DNA from 3 places in the Priestia sp. RMT2NF4 genome. Region 3 is predicted to be linked to each of the others. Evidence: riboswitches for the same ligand, from Rfam matches in the RefSeq annotation. Region 3 holds a riboswitch; each other region holds the start of a gene.

Region 1 (8,176 bases), on a different contig from region 3:
TTGCGTCTAGATTCATAGCGCTTAACTAAATCATTCACACATTGTTGAGATTCTAACAGAGCTGCCGCTGCTGCCTCTTGAACCGCCCCAAAGAGGCTGACATACATATGATCTTGAAGAAGATTAATAGCTTCTACTACACTTTCATTTCCTACAGCAAATCCAACTCGCCATCCCGCCATGTTATACGTTTTAGAAAGAGTATAAATTTCAATTCCCGTCTCTTTTGCACCAGGAGTCTGTAAAAAGCTGATTGGCTTTTTACCATCAAATCCAATGGCTCCGTAGGCAAAGTCGTGTACCACACAAATATCGTGCTTGGCAGCAAACGCCACGGTGTCTTCAAAAAATTCTGCCGTTGCCACTGCACCGGTAGGATTATTCGGATAGTTTAAAAACATGAGCTTTGCCTGTTCTTTAGCACGTTCACCTATCTCTTCGTATACGGGCAGAAAATGATTTTCAGCCGTGAGCGGCATCACTTCCATCTTTGCTTTTGCAAGCTCTACTCCAGACCAGTAATCAGGATATCCAGGATCCGGAACCAGCACCGTATCTCCAGGGTTTAATAAGCACTGCGGGATTTCAACAAGTCCACCCTTCCCGCCAAACAAAATAGCTACTTCTTTTTCAGGATCCACATCAACGCCATATTCTCGTTTATAAAAAGTCGCAACGGCCTCTTTCAAAAACTGGTGCCCCCGAAATGGAGAATATTTATGATGCATAGGATTAGCACTTGCTTTTTGGAGTGTTTCTACAATATGTGAAGGAGTAGGCTGATCAGGATTTCCCTGCCCTAAGTTAATAACGTCGTGCCCTTGGGCCATTACTTTTCCTACCTTGCCTACAAGTGATGCAAAAAATTGTTTTGGTAAACTTTTTAATAGTTCCGATTGCTCAAATTGTTTCATCATCGCACACCTTCTCAAAAAATTCTTGAAATTCTAGTCACAAATAATATATTGTAATACTCAACTTGTAAAGTCATTTTTTTCAACTACTAAAAAAAGGACGGATGATAAAGTGAGTGTAAAAATCACGTGTTTGCAGCTTGATATTGCGTTTGGAAACCCAACTAAAAACCGAAAATATATTCAACAAAAAATGACGGAAGCTCTAAAAGAAAACCCTGACATCCTTGTGCTTCCTGAGCTATGGGATACAGCTTATGATTTGACGCGGCTAGACGAAATTGCCGATGATGAAGGACAGCAGGCCAAGCAATTAATCTCTCAATTTGCTAAAACGAACGAAGTAAATATTGTGGCAGGTTCGATCGCGAAAAAAACAGAGCAAGGCGTCACAAATACGATGTATATTTTCGACCGAAAAGGTCGTGAAGTGTCACAATACAGTAAGCTGCACTTATTTAAATTAATGGATGAGCACCTCTATCTAGAAGCAGGAACAGCAAAAAATCTTTTTACACTTGAACAGTCTTTATGCGCAGGAGTTATTTGTTACGATATTCGTTTTCCAGAATGGATTCGCGTGCATACTAGCAGCGGAGCAGAAGTCTTATTTGTTGTTGCTCAGTGGCCGGCTCCAAGACTTGCCCATTGGAAAGCACTGCTCATTAGCCGCGCAATCGAAAATCAATGCTATGTAATCGCGTGTAATCGTGTAGGCCAAGATCCTAATAACATATTTGCCGGACATTCCTTAGTCATCGATCCGTGGGGAGAAATAATCGCTGAAGCTGGCGATAGCGAAGAACTTTTAAGTGCCGACGTTAACCTGGAACTTGTAAAAGAAATTCGTAAACAAATTCCTGTCTTTACAGATCGCCGCACAGAATTTTATTAATTATGTATTGACAGCCGTTTTTTTGCATGATACGATTTTCACCAGATAACATAAAATTTTCAAACAAATCAAAATTGAATAAGTAATCGTACTCTTATCAAGAGTTGGCTGAGGGATTTGGCCCTGTGAAGCCCAGCAACCGACCGTCATTCCATCCTAAGATGGATCACACCCGTAAAACATGTTTTTACAAAGGCACGGTGCTAATTCCAACAGAAAGTAATTCTTTCTGGCAGATAAGAGGTTTGAACACTACAATCAAGCCTCTTTCCAACGAAAGAGGCTTTTATATTTTCTAAAATTATAAAAGCCTCCATACATTCTTAAACCTATTAACTTAGTAAACAAATCAGTTTAATAAACTATGGAGGGATTCTAATGTCAACAACAAAAACAGAGAAGTATCAGCCTTTAACAGAAATTTCAGCAATCAAACTTGTGAAAAAGCTAGGTCTCTTTGATGCCACAGAAGCACTGACTGCCCGTGAAATCGGTGATGGCAACTTAAATCTCGTCTTTCACATCATAAATGATCAAACGAATAAATCCATTATCGTCAAACAAGCACTTCCTTATGCAAAAGTTGTAGGCGAGAGCTGGCCTCTATCCTTGAACCGTGCCACGATTGAAAGCAATGCGCTCAAGCAATTCGGTGCATTTACCCCTGAACTCGTACCAGCTGTGTATTACCACGATGAAACGCTTGCTGTTACGGTCATGGAAGATCTGTCTCATTTAACGATTTCCCGCGCCGGACTTATTCAAGGAGAAAGTTATCCCCTGCTTTCACAGCATATCGGTTCTTTTCTAGGACATATTGCGTTCAAAACGTCGGATTTTGCCTTAAAGCCTCAGGATAAAAAAGAAGAAGTCGTCAAGTACAGCAATCCGGACTTATGCAATATTACGGAAGATTTAGTTTTTACAGATCCTTTTTTTGATATCGATACAAATGAATTTGAAGAAGCGCTGCGTCCTGATGTAGAAGAATTGTGGAACGATGGAGATGTAAAGCTACAAGCAGCAAAATTAAAATATAAATTTTTAACAAATGCCCAAACGCTAATTCACGGTGATTTACATACAGGAAGCATATTTGCTAGCAGTCAAGAAACGAAAGTGATTGATCCAGAGTTTGCTTTTTACGGTCCGTTTGGATTCGATTTAGGCCAATTTGTTGCGAATTTATTTTTAAATGCTCTTTCTCGAAAAACAGATCGCGAACCGTTATTTGCACACATTACGAACACATGGAACGTATTTAAAGATACCTTTACTGCGCTTTGGCATTCTGAAAACACTGAACCTTTCGCTAAAGATGAGCGCTTGTTACATGAAATTTTAACGCAAACGTGGCAAGATGCTGTTGGATATGCAGGGTGTGAAATCATTCGACGTACGATTGGCTTAGCTCACGTGGCGGACTTAGACGAAATTTCTTCAGAGGAAAGAAAAATTAACGCTAAACGTACTGCGTTAAAAATTGGACGCTATTTACTTCTGCACCAACAAGACGTTTCACCAAATGAATTTGAACATTTACTTCGATAACGAATAATGTACACAATGAAAGGATCGGTATCAGCATGACAAATACACTATCACTTCCGCGCTCAGTGGAATGGAATGAATCATATATTACTTTATTAGATCAGCAGCAGCTTCCTGGCAAAGTTGAATATATTAAGCTGCAAACCATTAAAGACGTATGGGATGCTATCACTACCTTGAAAGTACGCGGAGCCCCTGCAATTGGCATTACGGCGGCTTTTGGTCTTGCTCTTTCTGCGCTTAGCTATGACACGGATTCAGTCAAGGAATTCAACAAAAAGCTAGCTCTAGATCAACAGTATTTAGCTAGTTCACGCCCGACTGCCGTCAATTTATTTTGGGCATTGGACCGCGTAGCGAAAAGCGCTGAATCCGCTTCGTCCGTTAATGAAGCTAAAACAAAAGTTGTTCATGAAGCGATTCAAATTCAAGTAGAAGATGAAGAAACGTGCTACCGAATTGGAGATCATGCCCTTTCTTTATTTAAAAAGAAAGATAAAATCATGACAATATGTAATGCTGGTTCAATTGCTACAGCTTATTATGGAACAGCATTAGCACCTTTTCACTTGTCTAAGCAGCGCGATATTCCGCTTGAAGTATTTGCTTGTGAAACAAGACCCGTTCTTCAAGGTTCTCGCTTAACAGCATGGGAACTTCAGCAGTCGGGAGTAGACGTTACGCTGATTACGGATAATATGGCTGCTCATACCATTAAAACAAAAGGAATTAATGGGATCATTGTAGGTGCTGACCGCATTGCAGCAAATGGCGATACGGCTAACAAAATTGGAACGTATGGACTTGCTCTTTTAGCGAAAGCATTCGGTATTCCATTTTACGTAGCAGCGCCGCAGTCCACATTTGATTTATCTATTCAAGACGGAAGCAGCATCCCTATTGAAGAACGTTCACCTAAAGAAGTAACGCACATTGGAGATACGCAAATTGCTCCAGACGGAATCTCTGTGTACAATCCAGCTTTTGATGTGACGCCAAGCGAACTGATTACGGCTATTATTACAGAGCATGGAGTTATCCATTCCCCGTCTTTTGAATCCATTCAAAAAGTTTTGCTGCAATCTGCTCAATAACAAGAGGCTGGGACAAAAGTATTTTAGCCCCACTGCAAAACGAACCACTAATCAACATGTTGATTAGTGGTTCGTTTTTTTGTGATGGTAAATATCGTTTTATCTGTTTCGTTCCCTCTAGCAGTTGATTGGGGGGGCAAGGTGAAGACTCCTGCGGGAAAAACGGAAGGGGTGAGACCCCGCAGGAGCGCAAGCGACGAGGAGGCCCAGCGGCCGCCCGCGGAAAGCGAAGTCTTGCACGGAAATCAACTGCGGTGTCACAAGCGGTTCAGTTCATGTATACGAGTTGTTCATCTTTAGATGACATTGATTTTGTTATGTCTCAACCTTTTTTATTAAACAGTGCTTTTTGGCTGCATTTGTAACACAATTGTAACAGTACTCTCTGCTTTTTCTACATATATTATAGGGGATTCTTTTTGAATAAGGAGGAGTAAAAATGAGTGCAGAGCAAAAAACGGATAAAAACAAAGCGTTGAATCGCAAGCAGCAATATCAGCTATTCGATTTATCCAAAGATGAAGAACTAAATTCCCTCCCTTCTCCTCAGCAAATTGACGGTGTGTTTGTGCAAGGAGAAGGCTGGAAATTAGACGGTGAATAGTTATTTTAACTCCAGAGCGCCTTTTGCTACATTTCTTTCAAGCATTAATAGTTTTTCTTTTATATGAGTTTGGGAACCTGCATAACCTGTTAAAGCTCCATTTTTACCAATAACACGGTGACAAGGTAAAATAATAGGCAGTGGATTTCGACGATTCGCTTGTCCCACAGCCCTTACGGCTTTAGAGCGATTAACAGACTCCGCTACATCACTATAAGACCACGTTTGTCCATAAGGTATACCTTTAAGCGTTAACCACACTTCTTTTTGAAAGTCTGTTCCTTTTATATCCAAAGGCACATCAAATGTTAGCGTGCGCCCTTCAGCATAATCCTGAAGCTGCCGCTTCGCTTCTTTCACAAGGTGATAATTCTCGTCATGGACAAGTTTTTTAAGCTGCTCGTTGTGATCATCGCTATCAAACCAAATATGTTGAACCCCTTTTTCCGAGGCTACAATATAAATTTTCAAATCAGAAAATAAGTTCATTTCTCCATAGTACATACTCGCTTATCCTTTCTGTTTAGGCTGGAAGAATAACACGAAAAGCCGTTCCTTCTCTTATTTTGCTTTCCACTTCAATTCGCCCTTTATGTTCTTCGATAATTTTATATGAGACCATCAAACCAAGCCCCGTTCCTTTTTCTTTTGTCGTATAAAATGGTTCTCCTAAGCGCTTGATGCGCTCTTCGGGCATTCCGTCTCCTTGATCTCGAATGGAGACCGTCACGTAGTGCGGCTCTGTAGAATAGACTTCAACAAAAATTCTTCCCCCGTTTGACGTGACTTCAATTGCGTTTTTAATTACATTTATTAGTACTTGTTTAATTTGGTTCGGCTCGCAGTATACCATTGGCAGCTGAGGGGACACACTTAGTTCAAACTGAATATTTTCTAAAAGCGCTTGAGCATTTAATAAATCAATCGTTTCTTTAACAACCGCAGCTAGATTTTTCTTTTCGAACTTTACGGCCTGTGGCTTAGCGAGTACTAGAAACTCTGTAATAATGGTTTCGATTCTTTTTAATTCGGATTTAATAATATCAAAATAAAGAGAGTGATCTTCTTGAATGCTGCTTTCTAGCAGCTGAACAAACCCTTTTAAAGCCGTCATCGGATTGCGGATTTCATGCGCAATCCCAGCTGCTAACTGTCCGACTACTTGAAGCGTATCCGATTTCCGAATCTGCTCCTGCATTTGATTTCGTTCCGTTACGTCTCTTAAAAGCGTCATATATAGACCTGGCAAGATATCTTTTTTCGTAGAGAATTCGATATTTTTAACTTTTTCGTTCCCCGTAACGTACGTAATCTCTCCTTCAGCTTCCCCTTTTTGCTCAATTGTTTCTTTATGCTCAATGACCGCATCTAAATTCGCTGAAGAAATAAAATCCTCCATGGAATGCGCACAAATCTCCTCTTTGCTGAGTTCGAGAATATCACAAAGAGAAGAATTCACATCAATAATATTTCGCTTGCCGTCCCATAAAACTAACCCATCGATCGAACCATTAAAAATCTGTCTGAATTTCTCTTCGTTATTCCGAAGCTCTTGTTCGATTTTTGTACGTTCACTAATGTTTCGAAAAATGGTTAAATGGTCTCCTTCTATAATGCCTTTTTTCCCTGTGAATTCCAACTGTTTGATTTCTCCATTTGGCATGTAAAAAGGAAGCTGATTGCGAATTTCTCCTTCTTTTTGAAATGTTTGCAGCATTTTTAATGCACTAAAGCTTTGCTTATCGATAAACGTATACAAATTACTTCCAATCAATTTGTTCAACGGCAGCTCGAATGTACGGGACGAAGCAAGATTAGCGTTTAAGATTTCCCCATCGTCTTTCCAAATCAAAATGGCTTCAATCGCATTTTCAAAAATAGCCCTGAAATTTTTTTCGCTTCTCAACAGCTGCTGCTCCATCAGCCGTTTTTCCGTCACGTCTCTCATAATGGACATATAGTATTGACTGTATATATTAGCCGTTGTGGTAAATTCAAAAAAAGTAACGTCTCCATTTTCGAGCTTAATCGGCAGCTCGCCGCTTGTCTTTCCTTCTTGATGCAGAGTTCTCCATAATTTTTTCACTTTATAATGATAAGTAGGTTCTACAAGCTCTTCTAACGTTTTAGTTAAAAGCTGTGCTCTTGTATAATTTAATCGCTCGCAAAATGAAGGGTTCGCGTCGATAAGCTGACCAGTTCGATCAAAAATAACAATTCCATCTACCGCTTCATTAAATACATCCATAAACATATGATGACTAATAAACCGTTCGTTTTCCATCATCTTGTGCTGCGTAATATCTCGAAATGTACACACAATAATGCCCGACATGTGACTATGTTTGTGTGAAGTAAATTCAACATGTTTCATCATGCCGCTTTGAAGCGTCATCGCGCCTTCATATTTGAAATAGCTTTCTTCTAAAAGCGCTGGATAGTACGCTTCAATCATGTCATACGGAAAATACATGAGAAAATCTTTCATTTGATACGTTAATAGCTCATCCTTTGTTTTTTCAAACAGCCCGCAGGCTGATTCGTTTGCATTTATAACTTGAAAATACTCATCAAATACGACAATGGCATCTAATACGTCATTAAAAATAGCTCGTAGCTGCTCTAATTCACCTTGCTGCTTTTGCGCAGCTTCAGATGTTAATTCTCTGTGTGGTGACATGCTCATTGCTCCTTTCTTTTGCACTTCCCATTTCCCCACCTTTTATCTATAGACTTAGTATTCTACAAGATTTGCTTTTTACCTTTTTAAAATTAGTCACGTTTATTCAAAATGCGACATTTCTTCACATTCTCCCGTTATTTAAAAAAGGAGCATGAATAAAAGAGGCTGGGACATAACAAAATGAAACCTATGCTCAACATAACAAAGAAAACGAACCGTGAATCAACATGTTTGATTCACGGTTCGTTTTTCACTTCGGCTAAAATACGTTTTCCCCAGCCTCTATCGATCATTCACTACAATATAAGTGGCTTGAATAGGTCCATGCACGCCAACGACTAGATTCATTTCAATATCAGCTGAATTGCTCGGTCCCGTAATAAAGTTAATGCAAGAAGCAATCGTTTCTCCTCGCTCTACTTTTTCATGAATCAT
Region 2 (8,176 bases), on a different contig from region 3:
CGGTACAAAAGTATCTTAGCCCAAGTGAAAAACGAACCATTGATCAACGTGTTTGATTAGTGGTTCGTTTTTTTGTGATGGTGTATATAGTTTTACCCGTTTTGTTCCTTCTAGCAGTTGATTGGGAGGGCAAGGCGAAGACTCCTGCGGGAAAAGCGACGAGGAGGCTCAGCGGCCGCCCGCGGAGAGCGAAGCCTTGCACGGAAATCAACTGCGGTGTCACAAGCGATTTATACGAGCTACTTTATCTAGTGTGTTTGTCTTTAGGTTAATTATGTCTCAACCTCTTTTTTGCTTTTGAGATAAAGGATAAAAAGCTGGAAAAAGGACATGTTAAAACAGAGGAGGGATAAGATGATTGAATTATCTTCAAGATTAGACGGCACATTATTCAAGCTTTATGAATTAGAAAAAACGCTTAAGCCGCTTGGGTATAACATTGGAGGAAATTGGGATTATGATCATGGTTCATTCGACTATAAGATGAATGATGAAATCGGCTATCAATTTTTGCGTATCCCGTTTACAGCTACGAATGGAGAACTGGATTCTAAAGGAACAACCGTACAGATTGGTACGCCATTTTTACTTTCACATAAGTATCAAATTGGCTTAGATGACAATGTTCACAATGGAAACGTGGGTGCTTCATTTAACCAGTTTGCAGAACCCCAAGACGCAGACGCTTCATTTCCAGAAAAGTATATCAGCTTAGGAGAAGAGCTAATTAGAGAGGCAGAAGAGGCGCTGCTTCAATAATTGAAAGGATTATTCTTTTCTTAAACTCTCTAATTTTTTCACAAAAATATGTTCGTACATGACCTGACTAATCAACTCGTTTGTTTTAATCATTTCATTTACCCCCAAATTTTGCGCATTTTGAATATGCTTTTTTGTTAACAGTTCAACGATGCTGTAAATAGAAGGGTTCAATCCTTGCAGAGCGACTAGCGTAACAATCGTATTCATGTCTGCATATTCTTCTGTCTTATGCTGATCGGCAGTAATCAGCACTTTTTTTGCGCACCGAGCATTGGCAAGTTCTAATACCTCATAGTGAGAGGGACTTCCTTTAATAAAATGAACGCGATCACAGATCATGGGGTTTTTAGTCAGAGAGTCGTCGATAAGAACAATGTCTTCTTTATGAAATGCGTCGCGATAAGACTCTAGCACGAGTTTGGCGCGCTCATTCCACCCCACAACGATGAAGTGATCTTTTCCATAAAACTTTAAATTCCCTTCCAAATAAGCGCTCTCAGCGGAAACAGCAATTTTAGAAAGCGTGACAAAATAAGTAGTAATAAATCCCGTTCCAACCAGGACTAAAATAATTGCAGCTAACCTTCCAATCGTAGTGGTGGGAGCAAAATCACCGTATCCTATAGTAGAGATTGTAATAATAACCCACCAAATTCCTTCAAACACATTCCCAAACGTTTGCGGCTCTAGGAAATGTATAAGCATGCCGAAAAGTAAAACAAGGCAGCCGATAATAAAAAGAAGCCGCACTAAAATAGAACGACGAAAAAGTCGGAATAATAGCCATTCCATCATAAAAAAACCTCCAGTGATTAGTCATAGCCACAGTATGACCATTTTTCACTGAAGGTATAAGATATCTTTATCTTTTTACTTCGTAATATTCAATCCATTCTTTGTCTGGACCGTAGAAAAATAAGTATCTTGCTCCATTTGGCAAAGTTACAATGTTTTCTTCCACAAATGAAACGCCTGCTGATTTTAAACGCTCAAACTCTTCTTCAATTCCATCTACTGCCAGCGCAAAATGATGAACTTTACCTTCACTAGGTAAGCTTGAGTTATACCCTTGAATTAACTCTACGATTACATTGCCTTCTAAACCTAGAAAAGCTAGCTTCAAAGACGGATCGGTATGTGGTAGTGTTTCGATGAGCTCCAATCCCACTTTTTGTGTATAGAACTCAATAGATTCTTCTATATCCTTTACTTGAACGCCTACATGTTCAAATTTTAAAATTGCCATATGCATCACCCGTATCTATAGTATGTAAAAACTATGAAATATATTAAAGAGAAAGGATAGATAAGTCAAGATAGGGCTGCTTATCAGGAAAGGGCTCTTAAATCATATTTTTGCTGGAGTGAATAGGGTAGAGGCTTCCATCAAGAGCAAACGAAATTTTACCTGTTTCTTCAGATACAACTAAAATTAATGCATCCGATTTTTCCGACATTCCAATGGCTGCACGGTGACGTGTTCCCAACTTTTTGTTCGTTGAAATAATAGACGAGAGAGGTAAAACATTAGCAGCTGAAATAAGCTGATTATTTCTAATTAGGACGGCTCCGTCATGTAAGGGTGTCCCTGGATAGAACAGTGTCTCAACTAGCGTAGCGCTGACAGGAGCTTGAATAGGCATTCCTTTTTGAATAAGAGGATCAACACTTTGTTCCCGTTCAATGACAATTAAAGCGCCGTGACGTTTCTCAGAGAGGTTATGAATAGCTAGGGACAGAGCAGCGTATTCAAATGTATAAGGCGATAAGTAATGACGCAAGTAATAAGAGGCGGCCGTAGCTTGAACATCTTGAAATAACCTTCTCATCTCCTCAAAATCACATAAAATACAATGATCACTCGTGTCTAAATGTTTAATTAAATTAGAGGCTTCAGTTGAAATCTGCTGTAAATATGTTCGCACATTATTTTTAATTGTATCGTCTAATTGAAAGGGTTGTCTCTCCATCTTATATAGCTCCTATCTGTCAGTCAGTGTTATCTGTAATGTGTGCTAATGTGAGTGAATTATCCGTAAAGCTCATAAATCCGTTATTAATTTTATAGAGAGATTTTGCATTTTATTTAGCAAGAGAACATAAAAAGTCGGGGGAAAAAGAAAGCGTTTTATAAACTTATATGTTCACATTTGGGTTAAATTTACATATGTTGTTTTAAATAAAAGTATAGATATTTCTGTGAATTTAAAGTATAGTTTTCTTATCGGATATATAATTTTTAATGTTGACAAATATTCTAAATATGCTAAAATTTTTAAAAAATGCTTATCAAGAGTGGTGGAGGGATCTGGCCCGCTGAACCCCGGCAACCTGCTTAGCAAGGTGCTAATTCCAGCAAAGTGTGTATCATTTTGAAAGATAAGGTGAAAATTATTGCCTACCCAGTCTTTCAATACGGAAGACTTTTTATTTTGATATAGCGCAAGAGATATTTTGAGGAGGGACAACGATGACTGTAAACCCCGACTTAAAACAAACCTTTGAACACGCCGAAGCAAAGTAAGAATTAAATAGTTTCGCTGACTAGACACACTAGAGGCGGTTTTATCCAATTCTAGTGGGTAAAACCGTCTTTTTTTATTGGATAACGCGGATAACTAAGAATTGGAGTGGAGAAAATGGCAGGCTTATATACGTACGAAAACTGGAGCGATACATTTCCAGAGTTCGACAGTAAAGATGAAACAAAAGGAGCCCTTTCAGCATTGCAGTGGGCGTATGATACCTACGGAGATTCAATTATTTATGCGTCAAGCTTTGGGATTGAAGGAATCGTGTTAATTGATTTAATTTCAAAAGTGAAAAAAGATGCTGAAATTGTCTTTTTAGATACAGGGGTTCATTTTAAAGAAACATATGAAGTGATTGATGCAATTAAAGAACGCTTCCCTGATTTACGTATTCATATGAAAAAGCCGGATTTAACTCTTGCAGAACAAGCTGAAAAACATGGAGATGAGCTTTGGAAGAGTCAGCCTAACCTATGCTGTCAAATTCGAAAAATCATTCCGCTAAGAGAATCCCTTGCTCCTTATGATGCGTGGATTTCTGGTTTGAGACGTGAGCAGTCTGAGTCTCGTGCCAACACGAATTATTTTAATAAAGATGAGAAATTCAAGAAGGTGAAAGTTTGTCCGTTAATTCATTGGTCATGGAAAGAAATTTGGCGTTATGTGTATAAGCATGATTTGCCATACAACAAACTTCATGATCAAGGCTACCCAAGTATCGGCTGTGAGCCCTGTACCGCACCTGCCTATAATGTAGACGATTTACGTTCAGGAAGATGGGCAGGTACACAAAAAGTGGAGTGCGGATTACACGAATCTTAAATACGAAAGAGCTGAATAAATGATGCTTTTATATGTTGCCTTTATCATTGCGCTTTTTTTTGCAATGAATATTGGGGCAAGCGGTGCAGCAGCTGCTATGGGCGTTTCATACGGCTCCGGTGCAATTAAAAAGCGAAGAGTGGCCCTGTTCATCTGTGCTGTAGGAATTGTGCTCGGAGCTGTTACCGGAGGCGGTGAGGTGGTAAAAACCATCAGTTCAGGTATCATACCTGAAAAACTGCTGTCAGTAGAATTAGTTATTATCATTCTGGCTGCTGCAACGCTGTCACTCTTTTTCGCGAATTTGATTGGTATCCCTTTATCAACAAGTGAAGTAACAGTTGGCTCAGTTGTTGGAGTAGGGGTAGCTTATCAATCTCTGTATGTAGAAAAACTTTTAATTGTCATGTCTTTTTGGATTATTGTTCCGCTAGTTTCATTTGTTATTGCTTTTTTGATTGGGAAAGTGATAAAGCGCAGAGCGCATAAAAAAGAAGCAGAGGGAAAGTGGAAAAGAGTTTTAACGATTTTAGTTATTGCAACGGGATTCTTTGAAGCCTTCTCAGCTGGAATGAACAATGTGGCAAATGCTGTCGGTCCTCTAGTAGGAGCTGGATTAATGGATGCTACAACGGGTGTCATAGCAGGAGGATTGGCGGTGGCGCTCGGAGCTCTTTTACTAGGAGGCCGAGTTATTGAAACAAACGGAAAAAAAATTACTCGCTATTCTGTAGGAGAAGGCTGTATTATCTCGGGTACTGGTGCTTCTCTTGTTACAGTCGCTTCACTGTTTGGTTTGCCAGTACCGCTTACACAGGTCACTACGTCTTCTATTATTGGAATAGGCGCAGCGAAAACGGGATTTACGAAAGAACAGCGAGAAGTGGTCATTCAAATGTTAAAGGTTTGGGTGGTATCCCCTGTATTTTCACTCGTAATCTCATATGTTCTTGTGAAATTAGTACTTGAAAGCGACTTATATTCATTTGTGGTGCTAGCTAGTGGATGTATTGCTACAGGAGGTATTCTAAGCTTAGCTAGAACAACTAGAAGAAAAAGAGCAAGCCTGCAGTCGGAAAAAGAAAAAATGACTGCGTGATTCAAGTGCTTTTTATTATATTGTGTTAATTACTTAAGGAGGATTTTACAAAATGACAACAATTCAAGCACACGGTGGAGAATTAATTAATTTATATCAACCAACATATGACTACACGTCACTAACAAAAGAAATTGAAGTAGACAACATGGCTCTAAGCGATTTAGAACTAATTGGAATTGGTGCTTATAGCCCAATTACGGGGTTTTTAGGAGAAAAAGATTATCAATCAGTTGTTGAAAATATGCGTCTAGCAGATGGAACTGTATGGAGTATTCCTATTACTCTTCCCGTAACAGAAGAGCAGGCTAAAGAATTAAACATTGGCGACAAAGTAAAACTAGTTCAAAGCGGTGTGACATATGGTGTTTTAGAAGTTTCTGAAGTATATACGCCAAATAAAGAAAAAGAAGCGGAAAATGTGTACCGCACAGCAGAACTTGCCCACCCTGGTGTGAAGAAAATGATGGAACGCCCAAATGTATATGTAGCAGGTCCAATCGTACTTGTAGAACGTACACCTAAAACGCGTTTTGAAAAGTATTACCTAGATCCAACTGAAACAAGAGCAGCATTTGAAGAGCGCGGTTGGAAAACGGTTGTTGGATTCCAAACTCGTAACCCTGTTCACCGTGCGCATGAGTATATTCAAAAAACAGCATTAGAAATTGTAGACGGCCTGTTTTTAAATCCACTTGTAGGAGAAACAAAGTCAGATGATATCCCAGCAGATATCCGTATGGAAAGTTATGAAGTACTTTTAGAGAACTATTATCCTAGCGATCGTGTAGCTTTGGCAGTTTTCCCTGCTGCAATGCGCTATGCTGGACCTAGAGAAGCTATTTTCCATGCAATGGTTCGAAAAAACTTTGGATGCACGCATTTCATTGTAGGCCGTGACCACGCTGGTGTTGGTGACTACTACGGAACATATGATGCACAAAAAATCTTCAGTAACTTTACGGCAGATGAATTAGGAATTACACCTTTATTTTTTGAACACAGCTTCTACTGCAAGAAGTGTGAAGCGATGGCATCAACGAAAACATGCCCTCACAGCAAGGAAGATCATATGATTCTATCTGGTACCAAGGTACGTGAAATGCTTCGTAACGGAGAAGTGCCACCAAGCACATTCAGCCGTAAAGAAGTAATTGAAGTGTTAATTAAGGGATTAGCAAAACAAAAAGTATCTTCAAAATAAGGAGCGGTTGAAGTGAGTAAATCAACAAACATTACGTGGCATGATGCTGGAATTACAAAACAGGAAAGACGCGAGCAAAATAATCATCACAGTTTTGTATTATGGTTTACGGGCCTTTCGGGTTCAGGTAAATCTACCGTAGCAAACGCAGTGGCAAAAGCGCTTTTTGATAAAAATATTCGCAATTATGTATTAGATGGTGACAATGTTCGTTTTGGCTTAAACAAGAATTTAGGGTTTTCTGCTGAAGATCGTACAGAAAATATTCGCCGTATCGGTGAGGTTTCTAAGCTGTTCGTAGACAGCGGTCAAGTGGTACTAACAGCATTTATCTCTCCATTCCAAGAAGATCGCGCTCAAGTGCGTGAGATCTTAGAGGGGAATGAATTTTTGGAAGTATACGTAGAGTGTCCGTTAGAAGAATGTGAAAAAAGAGATCCAAAAGGCCTTTACAAAAAAGCAAGAAGCGGAGAAATCCGTGATTTTACAGGAATTGATTCTCCCTATGAGTCACCTGCTAATCCTGAAGTAACAATTAATACAAGCACACAGTCTGTAGAAGAATGTGTACAAACTGTTATTGAATATTTATCTAACCGAAAATTCATCTAAATGACAGCGGACTTTGTCCGCTGTTCTAATTCAAATTAAAATTTGGGAGCGCTGCGGAGACGTGGAAATGATGGAAGGGTGAAAGGCATTCATGGGGAAAGTATATCTAGTCGGTGCAGGACCAGGAGATCCAGATTTAATTACATTAAAAGGGTTGAAAGCAATTCAGCAAGCAGATGTTATCTTATATGATCGTTTAGTGAATAAGGACCTGCTGGAGTATGCTAAAAGTGATGCTGATATTATTTACTGCGGAAAGCTTCCAAACTACCATACCCTCAAGCAAGAAACAATCAATAACTTTTTAGTGAAATTCGCTAAAAAGGGGAAAATTGTAACGCGCTTAAAAGGCGGAGATCCATTTGTTTTCGGACGCGGAGGGGAAGAAGCAGAAGCTCTCGTGCAACAGGGCATTTCATTTGAAATTGTTCCAGGAATTACATCAGGTATCGCAGCTGCTGCTTATGCAGGAATCCCTGTCACTCACCGGGAATACAGCGCAAGCTTTGCTTTTGTAGCAGGACACCGTAAAGACAGCGAGCATGATGCAATCAAATGGGATAGCCTAGCCAAAGGTGTAGATACTCTTGCCATTTATATGGGAGTGAGGAACTTACCGTACATTTGCCAACAGTTAATGGAACATGGAAAAACCTCAGCTACGCCAATTGCATTGATTCACTGGGGCACATGTGCGGACCAGCGCACTGTAACTGGAACTCTTGGTACAATTGTTGATATTGTTAAAGAAGAACAAATTGAAAATCCCAGTATGATTATCGTTGGTGAAGTTGTAAATTTTCATGACCGATTGAATTGGTTTGAGAAGACTGGACAGCATTACTATTCGTATGCACAAGAAGCTTACTAAAGAGGTTGATTATATGGATGCAGTTTTATATGTTTGCCATGGCAGCCGCGTAAAAGAAGGCGCTGATCAGGCAGTTGCTTTTATTGAAAGATGTAAAAAAAATCTAGATGTACCGATTCAAGAAGTTTGTTTCCTAGAGCTAGCTTACCCTACTATTGAACAAGGATTTGAAGCGTGTATTGAACAAGGTGCTACTCGTATTGCCATTGTGCCGCTGCTGTTATTAACAGCTGCCCATGCAAAACATGATATACCTGAAGAAATACACAAAGTAT
Region 3 (8,176 bases):
AAGCTGTTCAAGATCTATCTCCAAATCGTCGAGATCAAGGGATGTATGTAGAATTTGAAGTATCTGACGTGCAACAAGCAGCGGATCTTTTATCTCAAGAATTCCAAGTAACAATAAAATCCGATAGTATTGATGTAGTGATTATGAAAGAACAAATTCCAGCTGTGAATAGAAAATTAGTGGACAGCGATATTTTAGTCTACCGAATCACTCCTGTTTATGAGACGCTTGAAGATTCGTTTATGTCCGTTACGGAGGGAGAGCACCATGCTTAAGTTAATTCAAAATGAACATATGAAATGGTTTTACAAAAGAAGTACAAAAGTCACGTTTATTACAATCGGCATCTTAACTCTTTGTATGGCTCTTTTAATGAAGAAAGTAGCAAACAGCGCAGGAACGGAAGACAACATATTGAATTTCCTGTCATTTAGTGCAGGCATGCTGATCCTCGTTCAATTTTTCGCGCTTGCTGTTGGAGGATCAATGGTTGCAAAAGAGTTTGAAGCGGGTACCATTAAGCTTCTTTTAATTCGCCCTGCTAGACGTTCAACGATTTTAACGTCCAAGTACATAACGCTCGTTTTAATTAGCTTGTATTACTTGCTGAGTTATTTGCTTTTTTCGTTTGTATGGGGAGCATTGTTCTTTGGATTTGCCAGTCTAGAAGGAGATGCGCAGCTGCTTAAAAACATTACGCTTACGTATGACAGCGCGTATATGGAAACGTTTATGATGATGACGTTCGCATTCATGCTGTCGTCTTTATTTAGAAACAGCGCGCTTGCTTCAAGTCTAGCTATTGTCGTAAGTATCGGGGCTAAAGCGGTAACTGCACTAGTATCAGAGCTAGGTTTATGGTGGGGTAAATTTCTATTATTTGCCAACACGGACTTTCTTCAGTATATGGACGGAATGAAGACGATGTTTGACGGAATGACACTTCCATTTTCAATCTTCATCTTAGTTGCACACTTTGTCTTCTTTATGGGCGTAGCATGGGTGGCGTTTTTAAAACGTGACGTAGCTAACTGATGTGAGAATTTTCACACTATATATTTTTCTAAAATAGCATTTGACAATTAAATAAAAAGAGATTACAGTAGTGAAAGACTATTTTTAAAACAACTATAAACTTCTTATCAAGAGAGACGGAGGGACTGGCCCTACGATGTCTCGGCAACTGGCTGTACGCAGTGCGGTGCCAAATCCAGCAGACGATGTTTCGTTTGGAAGATGAGAAGGGTAATCTTATGATACAAATAAGAGACCTCTTCTTATCAATAAGAAGAGGTCTTTTTTTATTACGTAAACAAGAGGTGTTAAGAATGGAACAACAAAAAGGAAACGGCTGGGCGCTGTTACCGCTGGGCGTCTTTTTAGTCCTGTTTGTCGGATCAGGAATTATAACGGGAGATTTTTATAAGCTGCCTGTATTAGTAGCCATTATCATTGCAGCCATTGTGGCGCTGGCTATGAACCGCAAAGATTCACTTAATGTAAAAGTGGAACGCTTTGCTAAAGGAGCAGGGCATCCTGATATCATTATTATGGTACTTATTTTTATTTTGGCAGGTGCTTTTTCTCAAGTTGCTAAAGGCATGGGAGCTGTTGATTCAACGGTAAACTTAGCGCTTTCTGTACTTCCGCAAAGCTTAGTGGTAGTCGGAATCTTTGTTATTGGCGCATTCATTTCAATTTCGATGGGAACGTCAATGGGAACGATCGCTGCGTTAGGGCCTATCGCTGTAGGAATCAGTGAGCAGGCGCATGTATCCATTACATTGGCAATTGCTGCTGTTGTTGGTGGTGCAATGTTTGGAGATAATTTATCCGTAATCTCTGATACGACCATTGCGGCAGTTCGTACGCAAAAAACAAATATGTCAGATAAATTAAAAGTAAACTTTTTTATTGTCCTTCCTGCAGCGATTGTTACAGTGATTTTATTACTTGTAATGACGCTAGGCAATACGTCATCAGTAGAAATTAAAGATTTTAGCTGGTTTAAAATCTTGCCTTATGTCGGCGTACTCGTTGCTGCCATATTTGGTGCAAACGTATTAAGCATTTTAACCGGAGGAATTGTATTAGCCGGCGTGATTGGATTAGCTGACGGAAGCTACACGCTTTCTTCTCTTGCTAAAACTGTGACAGAAGGTATTGGCGGAATGTCGGAATTAATTATTTTATCTCTTTTAATTGGCGGAATGGTTGAACTCATTCGCTATAACGGCGGTATTCAGTTCTTATTGAACCTATTAACACGACGCATTCAAACAAAAAAAGGCGGAGAATTCAGTATCGCTGGATTAGTAAGTTTAACCAATTTAGCCACGGCTAATAACACGATTTCAATTATTACAGCAGGTCCGTTAGCGAAAGAAATCTCTGATAAGTATTCAATTGATAATCGTAAATCAGCCAGTCTGCTCGACTTGTTTTCATGCAGCGTTCAAGGGCTTATCCCTTACGGTGCACAAATGCTTCTCGCAGCAGGATTTGCTAAAGTTTCACCGGTTGAGATTATTCCATTTACATTCTATCCAATGTTAACAGCGGTTTGCGGTATCATTGCGATTGTAATTGGCTTTCCTCGTTTAAATAAAAAATCAAAATCATCTAAAGAAGCTGCGTAATATCAAACCCTTAAAAAGAACATTCTTTTTAAGGGTTTTTTACTGTTTGAAAAAATCAGTCGGCTTTTTTTCATCTAGCTCCTTCCAAAGTGTCTCATTTTGTTTAAGTGCATAAGCCGCTCCTCCGATTTCAATTCCGCATAATAAAATGAATAATAAAATACCCATGATATGACCTCCTTGTATAAGTGAATAAAAACATGATTGTAACGGGTTTAGCTTATTGCTGTTTCACTTTATAATGAGAATAAAGTATGAAACGCGTTTCAGCGCAAGAGAAAAAGGTGAAAACATGACAAATATCCGAGATATCGCAAAAAAAGCTGGTGTATCTGTTTCGACCGTGTCACGGGTTTTAAATCATCATCCGTATGTAAAAGAAGAAAAGCGCCGTCTGGTAGAAGAAGTAATTCAAGAACTTAATTACGAACAAAACATTAATGCCGTTCACTTATCAAAAGGGAAAACAAATATGATTGCCGTCGTCTTGCCTTTTATTAATCATCCTTATTTCAGTCTGCTTTTAGAAGGAGTGGCCTCTCAAGCGTTAGAAAAGCAGTATCAGCTTGTTATTTGTCAGACGAACTATGATGTAAAAAAAGAAGAAGAAGCGCTTCATATGCTAAAAACAAAGCAGGTTGATGGAGTGATTATTTGTTCTAGAGCAGGCAGCTGGAGCACGATTGAATATTATCAGCAGTACGGGCCGATAGCCGTGTGCGAAAACGTACAAAATCGTTCTATTCGCTCCGTATACGTTGATCATTATGCAGCTTTTAAGAAAGCGCTCATGTATTTAAAAGAAAAAGGATATACGGATATTGGCTACTGTATTGGAAGAATGACGGGTACAAATAGTCAACAGAGGCAGCAAGCATACAAAGAATATGTAGAAAGAATAAATGAGCCTTATCATCCGGAATGGGTGTTTCAAGGCTGTTTGAACGTGACAGATGGTGAAAAAGTGGTGGGAAAATTGGTGCAGATGAAAAATCGGCCTCAGGCGCTTTTAGTAACAAACGATCAAGTCGCTATTGGTATAAAAGCTCAGTGCGAACAAGCGGGTATATCAGTTCCAGGCGATTTAGCTATTATTGGTTTTGATAATCATCCGCTTTCTTCTTATTTACAAATCACAACGATCGAACTTCCTCTCAAAGAAATGGGCGAAACGCTTTTTAAACTAGTCAGGAGCAAGGATCCTCAAAAAATTGAGCTTCCTTTTCGGTTTATTGAGCGTAAAAGCGTATAAATTCTTGATGATCTCACCACGTGTTTTTATCGGATAAAATGAGTAAAAGCGGACATCATACGAGTAAAGAAAGAAGAAAAGGATGATGATCGTGGAGAAAAAAGAATATCAAGTAGGAGATCAAGTATTTGTTATTTACCGAAATCCTCATACGGCAAACGTTGCCAATATTAATCAAGCTGAAATTGTTGAACATCCTGAAAATAAAGGTGAAAAAGCGCTGTTTCTGCATGAGTCTTATCATTTGTTAGCTGAAGATGATGCTGTGTATTCAACGTATGAAGCAGCAGAGAACATGTATAACAAGATATTTGATTATGAACAATATGATTGACGAAAGGCTCTCTTAAATAGAGAGTCTTTTTTGATCTAAAAAATAATTACCACGGATAGAGTCTTTTTATTTTTCAAACGCTATTAGTATTAGAAAAAAGGAAGTGTACATGATGATAAAACCTTTTGTACCTCAATTAGTATACATTGAGCCAGGGGCAATGGAGTACCCGCTTGGTGTTCAATTAAAAGAAAAATTTGAGAAGATGGGAATTGAGATTCGTCAAACAACTTCTCATAATCAAGTGCGTAATATACCGGGAAAAAATGATTTGCAAAAATACCGCAATGCCAAGTCTACTTTAGTAGTTGGTGTGCGTAAAACCTTGAAATTTGATACATCTAAACCGTCAGCTGAATATGCAATACCTTTTGCAACAGGGTGTATGGGGCACTGTCACTATTGTTATTTGCAGACAACAATGGGAAGCAAACCATATATTCGCACGTACGTGAATGTGGAAGAAATATTAGGTCAAGCAGAGCAATATATGCAGGAAAGAGCCCCTCAAATAACGCGATTTGAAGCGGCTTGTACATCTGATATCGTAGGAATTGATCATTTAACACATTCATTAAAGCGCGCGATTGAATATTTTGGGGAAAGTGAACTAGGTCAACTGCGCTTTGTGACTAAGTTTCATCACGTGGATCATTTATTGGATGCTAAACATAATGGTCGCACGCGCTTTCGCTTTAGCATAAACGCAGATTATGTTATAAAAAACTTTGAACCTGGTACATCTCCTCTTGATTATCGGATTGAAGCTGCTAATAAAGTTGCAAAAGCCGGATATCCACTTGGCTTTATTGTGGCGCCTATTTACATTCATGAAGGTTGGCAAGAGGGATACCGTCAGCTGTTTGAAAAGCTTGATGCTTCTATACCTGAAGAGTCAAGAGATGATATTACATTTGAAATGATTCAGCATCGCTTTACCAAGCCGGCCAAACGGGTGATTGAGAAAAACTATCCGAAAACAAAGCTTGAGATGAATGAAGAAGAGCGCCGCTACAAATGGGGGCGTTACGGGATTGGAAAGTATGTATACGCAAAAGATGAAGAACAAGAATTAAGAGAGACGTTGGAATATTACATTGATCAGTATTTTCCAAATGCGAAAATCGAGTATTTTACGTAATTATTCTACAGTAATTGAAGAGTTATTTTGACATCTTAGTCGAGATAGCTTTTCAATTTTTAATGTGAAAAATAAATTGGTTGCTAATAAGCTGAAAAAAGAGGTTATTTGTATCTCTTGTCGTATTACATACATAAGGGAGGTGACTGAGATGTTAAAAAATGAAGAGTTTGCGCTAACAAAAGAATTAACAAAAGAACAGCAAGAAGCTGCACGAAATTTTATTCAAGTGTTGTTCCAAGAAGATTTATCTGAATTTTGGAACATATTATGTGATATCGATAAGTCTCGTATTTACGGCTTGTATGAAGCAAACCACTATTACGATTCGGATGTTGAACTACATGGATTTGTACAAGAAATTAGAGATAATGTAAGAGCGGTTTATGCGCCTCTTCAAGGGCAAGGAGGTATTTCGACGAAAGTTCGATATACAAGCGAAGGAAAGATGTATGTATACATATTAGGAAGCGGCGAAAACCCGAGGGTATATCCTGTTGGATTAATGCCTGAGACCTACATTGAAGAAGAACGTTTTTCTCAGCGTCTTCAAATTAGCATTTATAACGATGAGTTTCGAAACGTTGCGCTGTAAATTATATATAAATGGAAAAATAAAGAATAATAAAATTAATTTGTTAAAATAGCAATATTTGGGGTATGTAATAGGTATAACATTAAAAAGGGGTGAAAGAAATGCATTATTATCGTATTTCAGAGGGAGACCATGAAGAGTATTGTGAAACGATTCTGCTTCATGAAAAGAAGTTTTGCAAAGAAACATTTCAATCTATGGTGCGAGAAGCAATGAACAATAAGCCAGGTAAAATTGACCGTGTGGATATTGTTAAATATTTAATTGGTCATCATAGCTTTCAAGTAGCCCACATCGAAGCGGGATTTCATAGTACATACAGCGAGAAAGTGACATAAAAAAGGCAGCACATCCTATACAACGAACTTTTCTTTTGAAAAGGGCGCTGTATTTTTTTTTTGCTAAAAATAGAATGTTTCTAAGTAATATTCCTTTTAATGGTATAATAGTTAAGTGCTGTAAGGTATACATATAAAAATCACAAATACTTTAAAGAGAAAGGGTGAGGAAATATGGAAAACGAAAGAATAGAAGAGCTTGAACGAAAAATAAGCAGTTTAGAAGAAGACGTAGCCAAGCTAAAGTCGCTTGTATATAAAACAAATTCTCCAAGACCAGCAGTTCACGCTCCTCCCAAGCTGCGTCAGGAGACGACTAAACGTCCTGCTCAAACAGCAGCTAAAAGCTCACAGGCAATAGAAGAGCCTGTTGATTGGGAAAAAGTCCTTTTTCAAACATGGCTGCCGAGAATTTTTATTTTCGTATTTATTATTGGCGTGCTATGGGGATTTAAAGCAGCCTCTGACTATGGATTAATGAATGAAAAAGCAAAAGTTGTTCACGGTTTCGTTGTTTCAATAGGTTTTGCTGTAACAGGTCATTTCCAAATCAAAAAGGGTAGGCTGGTGCTCGGGCAAGTACTTGTAGGAGGAGCTATTCCTATTCTCATGTTAACGACGTTTGCAATGCATAGCCTATATCATTTAGCAGGACCAACGCTTGCTTTTATACTAAATACGAGCTGGATTATCTTAGGGATGATCGCGACAGTCTTTTATCGTTCACAGGCATTAGGGATTATTAGCGCGGTTGGAGGCGTACTAGTTCCTTTTCTTATTGAAAGTAATTCGCCTAATGCTCTGGTTTTCATTGGCTATGAAACGCTTCTGTATATTGCCTTTTTATATGTGGCAATCAAACAAAAATATTCAATTTTATATGTTCTTTCCGCGGTACTATTAAATCTTACGCTACTCATTTATTACTCGTTTGTTGGTGATAATGGTGTAAAAGCGTTATTAGGTATGGCGATTCTGATTCAGCATTTATGCTTAATTTCTAGCTTTTTTCTATCACAATCCGTACTCCAAGTATATGCGTTTACCCTTCTATCGAGTTTAGCAGTTACGTACGGCTGGCTGCTTGCCGTTTTTGACGATGGCATGACCACCATGGTGCTGCTTGCGCTAGTTATTATTTACGCATTAGGTGTTTACACAGTAAGAAGTTCTAAAGAGAAATTTGAATTTTTTATTACCTATTTAATTGTTGCAGTAGCGTTTTTTATTCATCAGCTCGTCGATTTAAGAGAAGGAGTCATTTTATATGTGATTCAAGGACTTGCTGTTTACTATATCGCCATGACGTATAAAAATTTACTTCATCAACTGTTTTCTTATACGATTTATATACTGAGTGCCACGTATATCTTAGTTACACCAATCGAACAAGTGCTGTCTCTTCCGACATTAAACTGGGTTGTTGTGTTAGCTTCTATTCTAGTATTTGTATGGATCAGTATTCAAAAAACAGAAAAAGATGAGCACGATACATTCAAAATTGGAGGAAGTATTGTTTTTTCTATTCTTTCTTTAATTTTTGCAACGGAAGTGACGGTCGCTGGCACCAATGATCTTTCCGCTAATACACAAACGCTTATTATGACGGCCGTTTGGCTATGCTTGTCCATTGCTGCATTCGTAATAGGATCACTTCGAAATTTTAAAACAGCAACATATGTCGGCGTGGGCATTTTGTTCTTAACACTTTTTAAACTCGTTTTATATGATTTACCTTTTATCCCAATGGCTATACGAGCCTTGTTATTTATCGTTTTAGGAGCTATCGGTTTAATTATCTCGCGACTATTTTATAAAAAGAAGTAGCTAGAAGCTGAAGAGAAATTCTTCAGCTTTATTTATTATAATATGATTAT

Evidence for each region. A riboswitch is a leader RNA that binds a small molecule or an ion and turns the genes downstream of it on or off. The one in region 3 is predicted to bind S-adenosylmethionine.
Region 1: another riboswitch for S-adenosylmethionine. It lies ahead of mtnK (S-methyl-5-thioribose kinase); the one in region 3 lies ahead of ACMX9J_RS01995 (Na+/H+ antiporter NhaC family protein).
Region 2: another riboswitch for S-adenosylmethionine. It lies ahead of ACMX9J_RS21340 (phosphoadenylyl-sulfate reductase); the one in region 3 lies ahead of ACMX9J_RS01995 (Na+/H+ antiporter NhaC family protein).

Annotation. Positions count from the first base shown of each region.
Region 1 is NZ_JBLQZO010000003.1:647,313-655,488, reverse strand. Features, by position in the region: gene ACMX9J_RS16755 (pyridoxal phosphate-dependent aminotransferase) at 1-914, opposite strand, end outside; gene ACMX9J_RS16750 (carbon-nitrogen family hydrolase) at 1,027-1,809, shown strand; SAM riboswitch class I at 1,901-2,052, shown strand; gene mtnK (S-methyl-5-thioribose kinase) at 2,188-3,360, shown strand; gene mtnA (S-methyl-5-thioribose-1-phosphate isomerase) at 3,396-4,454, shown strand; gene ACMX9J_RS16735 (hypothetical protein) at 4,583-4,819, shown strand; gene ACMX9J_RS16730 (hypothetical protein) at 4,894-5,058, shown strand; gene ACMX9J_RS16725 (methylated-DNA--[protein]-cysteine S-methyltransferase) at 5,059-5,562, opposite strand; gene ACMX9J_RS16720 (PAS domain S-box protein) at 5,582-7,762, opposite strand; gene ACMX9J_RS16715 (LutC/YkgG family protein) at 8,024-8,176, opposite strand, start outside.
Region 2 is NZ_JBLQZO010000005.1:365,496-373,671, forward strand. Features, by position in the region: partial or broken gene ACMX9J_RS21315 (hypothetical protein) at 122-301, shown strand; gene ACMX9J_RS21320 (YugN-like family protein) at 355-759, shown strand; gene ACMX9J_RS21325 (potassium channel family protein) at 769-1,557, opposite strand; gene ACMX9J_RS21330 (VOC family protein) at 1,625-2,008, opposite strand; gene cdaS (sporulation-specific diadenylate cyclase CdaS) at 2,106-2,732, opposite strand; SAM riboswitch class I at 3,046-3,148, shown strand; gene ACMX9J_RS21340 (phosphoadenylyl-sulfate reductase) at 3,402-4,115, shown strand; gene ACMX9J_RS21345 (inorganic phosphate transporter) at 4,135-5,214, shown strand; gene sat (sulfate adenylyltransferase) at 5,267-6,418, shown strand; gene cysC (adenylyl-sulfate kinase) at 6,431-7,030, shown strand; gene cobA (uroporphyrinogen-III C-methyltransferase) at 7,122-7,901, shown strand; gene ACMX9J_RS21365 (sirohydrochlorin chelatase) at 7,915-8,176, shown strand, end outside.
Region 3 is NZ_JBLQZO010000001.1:397,484-405,659, forward strand. Features, by position in the region: gene ACMX9J_RS01985 (ABC transporter ATP-binding protein) at 1-275, shown strand, start outside; gene ACMX9J_RS01990 (ABC transporter permease) at 268-1,035, shown strand; SAM riboswitch class I at 1,137-1,243, shown strand; gene ACMX9J_RS01995 (Na+/H+ antiporter NhaC family protein) at 1,329-2,639, shown strand; gene ACMX9J_RS02000 (hypothetical protein) at 2,679-2,807, opposite strand; gene ACMX9J_RS02005 (LacI family DNA-binding transcriptional regulator) at 2,932-3,891, shown strand; gene ACMX9J_RS02010 (transcriptional regulator SplA domain-containing protein) at 3,977-4,225, shown strand; gene splB (spore photoproduct lyase) at 4,338-5,366, shown strand; gene ACMX9J_RS02020 (hypothetical protein) at 5,518-5,961, shown strand; gene ACMX9J_RS02025 (hypothetical protein) at 6,063-6,299, shown strand; gene ACMX9J_RS02030 (DUF2339 domain-containing protein) at 6,474-8,126, shown strand.